One region of the Staphylococcus epidermidis genome, then DNA from elsewhere that is predicted to be linked to it. Evidence: predicted binding sites of a transcription regulator. Region 1 holds the regulator's gene; each other region holds the start of a gene.
What was found. Region 1 encodes Rex, which represses fermentation and respiration genes when NADH is low (regulators of the CRP and FNR family bind a similar motif). Its sites were predicted from a motif close to TTGTGAAATATTTCACAA; they were not measured.

Region 1 (2,289 bases):
ACCAGCCCTATACCAAGTTCCTGTCGCGCATCCTCCAGCTAATACTATCCCTATTCCAAAAACGAAGGATCCCAAAATAGTTCCTATAACTGGAAATGTTTCTGCTGGAACCTCTATAATATTTAAGTTCTTTAGAATAAGTAAACCAATACTTTGGACTGTAATAGCAATAAGCAATGCATAAAACATTTTGTTACTCTTTTGAACGTACATATCTCTAAATCCACCAGCTAAACAAAATCTTGTTCTCTGCATTACAAATCCTAGCAATATGCCAACGACTAATCCGCTTATAATTGTCCACACCATTTTATCACCTTTTCCGATATAAATACTAAGGTATTATAGTAGAAAGGACTATATTTTGCAAATTCTTAATTTTATTTATTATGTTTTAATATAAATATTTTGTGAGTTTGATTAAGTCACTCTTAGATAAGTTACTAAATTTATACCACTCCTGGTCAGAATAATAAATAAACAATTTATTTCCTAATAACCCTTTCGATATTCTATACCGCACAATGCTAGAGAGTTCGAATTGAATATTGAATGGATTATTGTTTTGACTATATGCCTTAAACTCCAACTTATTTTCATGTATTAACAATATACCGGGAACTGTCATTATTCTGGGAATATGTGATTTGAAATTACAATTTATTTCTTGAGTCATTTGTTTCAATCTCCCATTACAATAAATATCAACTTACAATTTTTGTTAAAAAGTTTCGTATTTATAATCTATTGTAACTGTTTAATATAAAAAAAGCACTCTCACTTCTCACTTGAGAGTACTATGTTAATGTGATTTTTATTAATTATTTACTATAATTTTTCATGAAGAACAATAATGATTGTAACTCTATACCAAAATCAATATGATGTACTTGGACATCTTGGGGTGTTTTAATTCGACGTGGCGTAAAGTTTAGTATACCTTTAACACCGGCTTTAACAAGTTCATCAGCTACTTGTTGTGCCACATTATCTGGTGTTGTTAAAATGACTACATCAATATCTTCTGATTCTAATGTCGTTTTGATATCATCACTATGTTTTACCACAACGTCACCGATATTCTCACCTATAATATCTGGTCTAATATCAAAAGCTTCAGTAATTGTCATCTCATCATGTATTGAAAAGTTATATGTAAGTAATGCACGCCCTAAATTACCGATACCTATAATGGCAATTTTAATTTGATCGCTCTCACTTAATTCTGATTTAAAGAATTCAAGCATACTATCTATATTATATCCATATCCTTTTTTTCCTAATTCACCAAAGTATGAAAAGTCTCTTCTTATTGTAGCTGAATCAATTTGTAGTGCTTCACTTATTGTTTTAGAATTAACACGATCTATACCTTTACCTTTCAAAATACTGACCAATCGGTAATATAAAGGTAGACGTTTTAACGTAGCGCGAGGAATTTTAAAATCATCTGGCATATATCTAACCCCCCTTTTTCGCGTATATTATGCATGTATCATTAAAATCAGTAAATGAGTTAAAACATATGTGGAATGTCATCTCATAATACAAATAATTGTCTACAACGAATACTTAAACATTATACATTATTAATTTTTAAAAATAAATATCCTAGTTTCATGTGTTCTATGAATACTGTAGAATAGAAGTAATTGAGTTTAACATCATTTCAAGATAACGTACGCAATTTATTTTTCTATTTAAAATTCGATAATATAGAATTAACAAAAATTTAAATATTCAAAAACAAATACTTTATATATAGTTTAAACCTATTTCAAATACATAGAAAGGTGAGAATCGAATGATACTTTTACAACTTAATGACATCTCCAAATCGTTCGATGGTGAAGATATCTTCACAGATGTTAATTTTGAGGTGAAAACTGGCGAAAGAATCGGCGTAGTAGGCCGTAATGGAGCTGGTAAATCGACATTAATGAAAATCATAGCAGGTGTGGAAAATTACGATAGTGGTCGAATATCAAAAATCAAAAATTTGACAATGAGTTATTTAACTCAGCAAATGACACTCAATTCAGAAGCTACTGTCTTTGAAGAAATGTCTAAGCCTTTTGAACATATAAAGAAAATTGAAAATTTAATTAAGGATGAAACCGATTGGCTTGCACGAAATGGACAAGATTATGAATCCGATGAATATCAATCACATATTGAAAAATATGAAACTTTAACGAATCGTTATGAGCAATTAGATGGTTATCAATATGAGAGTAAAATTAAAACAGTCCTGCACGGGCTTAACTTTACAGAAAGCGATTTCAACAA
Region 2 (2,289 bases), 450 kb from region 1:
CTCTTGTATCATTGCCTGTAGCCAATACTACAGCGTGTATACCATTCATCACACCTTTGTTATGTGTTGCAGCACGATGTATATCTACTTGTGCAAGAACTGACGCTCGTTCCATACGTTGTGCTACCTCTTCGCCACTTCTCTCTCCTCTATGTAAATCTTCAATATCTATTTCCCCTTGTACTTTTACTACTGATGCTGTCGCATGATTAGATAAAATACTCATTAAAACATTTTGATTTGAAAATTTAACTTTTAGATGTGCAGTGATTGCTTCTAATATTGTATTTAACATATTAGCACCCATAGCATCTTTAGTATCAACAAAAACCTTCAAAGATAATAATCGATGATTAGGGAATGTATCTATTTCAATACGTTGATATCCTCCACCTCTTGCTTTAATAGAAGGGTAAGCTTCATCAGCGATTTGATGAATTTGTGATTCTATTTGATATATTGAGTTAGCTAATGTGCCTGTGTCTTCAACATCATCAAAGACAATTTGTCCAATCATTAGACGTTCACTTGAAATTGTCTTAAATCCACCACTTTGATTAACGAGTTTTGCGCCATAACTTGCTGCTGCTACGACAGAAGGTTCCTCTACCATCATAGGTACTACATATTCTTTATCATCAACTATAATTCGAGGTAATAACCCTACTGGTAGTGCACCTTGACCAATGACATTTTCAATTAAACTGTTTGCGACTTCCTCATTAATTAACGGATGATTAAGTAATATTTCATAGTTTTCATCATCTAGCCAACCGTATTCAACAAGTTTTTTTAATTTATCTTTTCGTGTTAAATGTCTAAATCCTTTATCTAAACTTTTCATTTATGTACTCCTTTAAAATATCTTTATATTACTGTAGTAATGTAACCTTTTAACTTTCGCTTTAAATATCAACTGCTAACATTGTCTTGCACTCAAATAATTCAAAACTTTTCACAATTTTTGTAAAGCGCTTACATATTTATTATATATTCCTGGTCATGTCTGTTATATTTCATTGTATAAAACGAATTTTCTTTGGTATGATACTAGTGCTACTTCAAAAAATGAAAGGATGTCACACCTTATGAATATAGGTATAGATAAAATAAGTTTCTATGTACCCAAATATTATGTAGACATGGCTAAACTTGCAGAAGCGCGCCAAGTCGATCCTAATAAATTTTTAATTGGAATTGGTCAAACTGAAATGACTGTGAGCCCAGTGAATCAAGATATCGTATCTATGGGAGCCAATGCTGCTAAAGATATTATAACAGAAGAAGATAAAAAGAATATTGGTATGGTTATAGTAGCAACTGAGTCTGCGATTGATAATGCCAAAGCAGCAGCCGTTCAAATTCACCATCTTTTAGGTATTCAACCCTTTGCAAGATGCTTTGAAATGAAAGAGGCTTGTTATGCAGCAACACCTGCAATTCAACTTGCCAAAGATTATCTTGCTCAACGCCCTAACGAAAAGGTTCTTGTCATTGCTAGTGACACAGCTCGTTATGGTATTCATTCTGGTGGTGAGCCTACTCAAGGTGCCGGTGCAGTTGCAATGATGATTTCACATAACCCAAGTATTTTAAAACTTAATGATGATGCCGTAGCATATACTGAAGACGTTTATGATTTCTGGCGTCCAACGGGTCATCAATATCCCTTAGTTGCTGGTGCATTGTCGAAAGATGCCTATATCAAGTCATTCCAAGAAAGTTGGAATGAATATGCACGTCGCCATAATAAAACACTCGCTGATTTCGCTTCACTATGTTTCCATGTACCATTCACCAAAATGGGACAAAAAGCTTTAGATTCTATTATTAATCATGCCGATGAAACTACACAAGACCGTCTTAACTCTAGTTACCAAGATGCAGTTGATTATAATCGTTATGTCGGTAATATTTACACAGGGGCCTTATATTTAAGTCTCATCTCTTTATTAGAAACACGTGATTTAAAAGGCGGACAAACGATTGGTCTCTTTAGTTATGGTTCTGGTTCTGTAGGCGAGTTCTTTAGTGGAACATTAGTAGATGGATTCAAGGAGCAATTAGATGTTGAGCGCCACAAATCTTTATTAAATAATAGAATAGAGGTTTCTGTTGATGAATATGAACATTTCTTCAAACGCTTTGACCAATTAGAATTGAATCATGAACTTGAAAAATCAAATGCAGATCGTGACATTTTCTATTTAAAATCTATTGATAACAATATTCGTGAATATCATATAGCAGAATAATCTAAACTCAATTCTTTTGCTTTTTTAATTTTTT
Region 3 (2,289 bases), 570 kb from region 1:
TTCATCATAATAGTGAACTAAAATCTTCAGGAATTTTTAAACTAATACAAAGCCGCTTACTTTACCTTGAGGTAAGACTACGGTTTGTCTAGCGTAAGTGTGACTGCATAGTAATGAGTATAAAAAACCTAATAAGAATAAAAGGGGAAATATAGATAAAATGATAGTTAAATAAACAAATTAATTTTAAATTTGAATGTATGTTTACGTACTTTGTCACAAACGACATAAAAATTCTTATAATTATCAACAATAAAATGATAAAGTATAATTAAATAAAAAGAAATTTTAATTTATAAATTAAAATAAATTAGTTATCTATAGGAGTTGATCATTCAATGAAAAAGAGTAAACGACAAGATTTAGTAACTATGATTGTTAAGCAAAATCACATTTATAAAAAAGCAGATATTATTGATTACATTGATGATCACTTTGGTGTACGTTATAGCATGACTACTATTGCGAGAGATTTAAGAGAACTTCATATTTATCGCCTGCCTGTGAAGGCAAATCAATATGAATACAAATTACTTACGCAACAATCTCAATTAGACTCAAGAGTAAGACTAAATGATTATATAGAAACAGAAATTATTAACACTATGATTAAAGAATCGTATATACTAATAAAGACGACACCAGGATTTGCACAAAGCATAAATTATTATATTGATCAGTTACAACTGAAAGAGATTATAGGAACGATAAGTGGTAATGATACAATTATGATTCTTACACATTCCCAGTCTATAGCTGAATATGTCTATTACAAAATATTTAATCATAATTATTCATAAAAATTTATAAAGTTGTCCATTATAAATATAACCTGGTAAGCGTATACATCGTTTATCAGGTGTTTTTTTAATTCAATAAATATGAGTGTTGTTATTTGACTAAGTATTCAAATTTATGAATAAAAAACTTTTATTCATAAAGATGTAAAGGTTCATATTACTCAAATATTCATTTTTTCAACGAAAGTATGCAATAGTAATGTATATTCAAACACAATTATGTATTGAATAACCAAATGTTGCGAAACTTTTTACATTTAGCATGTGATAATCATCACGAACTAAGTTATTGATCAGTTTTATACTGATAATGTAGCGAAGAAAAGGAGGAAATGAGTATGACAAATGGACCTATTCAAGTTAACAGTGAAATCGGCAAATTAAAGACGGTATTACTTAAAAGACCAGGGAAGGAATTAGAAAACTTAGTGCCTGATTACTTAGATGGATTATTGTTTGATGATATTCCATTTTTAAAGGTAGCTCAACAAGAGCATGATCATTTTGCTCAAGTTCTTCAAGATGAAGGAATAGAAGTGCTTTATTTAGAAAAATTAGCAGCACAAAGTATAGAAGATTCAAATGTCAGAGAGCAATTTATAGATGACGTTTTAGCAGAATCTAGAAAAACTATCCTAGGTCATGAAAAAGAAATAAAAAAACTCTTTTCAACTTTGTCAAATCAAGCATTAATTAATAAGATTATGGCTGGCGTACGCAAAGAAGAAATACAACTTGAATCGACACATCTTGTAGAGTACATGGATGATAAATATCCGTTTTATCTTGACCCAATGCCTAATCTATATTTCACACGTGATCCTCAAGCTTCAATTGGTAGAGGTATGACAGTAAATCGTATGTTTTGGAGAGCGAGACGCAGAGAATCGATTTTCATTTCATATATTTTAAAACATCATCCTAGATTTAAAGATGAGAATATTCCTTTATGGGTGGATCGTGACTGTCCGTTCAACATCGAAGGTGGAGACGAACTGGTGTTATCTAAAGATGTACTTGCAATAGGGATATCTGAACGTACTTCTGCACAAGCAATTGAACGTTTAGCACGACGTATTTTTAAAGATCCGTTATCTACTTTTAAAAAGGTGGTGGCGATTGAGATTCCAACTAGTCGAACATTTATGCACTTAGATACTGTTTGTACAATGATTGATTACGACAAATTCACTACACATTCAGCAATTCTTAAATCAGAAGGAAACATGAATATCTTTATTATCGAATATGATGATAAAGCTGAAGATATCAAAATCCAACATTCTAGTCATCTTAAACAAACATTAGAAGAAGTGCTCGATGTTGATGAAATCACATTAATACCAACTGGAAATGGTGATATCATCGACGGTGCTCGTGAACAATGGAATGATGGTTCGAATACTTTATGCATACGTCCCGGTGTGGTTGTAACTTATGATCGTAATTATGTTTCTAATCAATTGTTACGTGAGCATGGTATCAAAGT

Region 2: the regulator Rex is predicted to act here: its motif matches at 944-961, upstream of FNL83_RS01945 (hydroxymethylglutaryl-CoA synthase).
Region 3: the regulator Rex is predicted to act here: its motif matches at 1,040-1,057, upstream of arcA (arginine deiminase).

What each region holds. Positions count from the first base shown of each region.
Region 1 is NZ_AP019721.1:873,319-875,607, reverse strand. It holds gene FNL83_RS04300 (YeeE/YedE family protein) at 1-309, opposite strand, end outside; gene FNL83_RS04295 (hypothetical protein) at 395-676, opposite strand; gene FNL83_RS04290 (redox-sensing transcriptional repressor Rex) at 822-1,457, opposite strand; gene FNL83_RS04285 (ABC-F family ATP-binding cassette domain-containing protein) at 1,805-2,289, shown strand, end outside.
Region 2 is NZ_AP019721.1:420,312-422,600, reverse strand. It holds gene FNL83_RS01950 (hydroxymethylglutaryl-CoA reductase, degradative) at 1-844, opposite strand, end outside; gene FNL83_RS01945 (hydroxymethylglutaryl-CoA synthase) at 1,089-2,255, shown strand.
Region 3 is NZ_AP019721.1:303,146-305,434, forward strand. It holds gene FNL83_RS01420 (arginine repressor) at 339-800, shown strand; gene arcA (arginine deiminase) at 1,139-2,289, shown strand, end outside.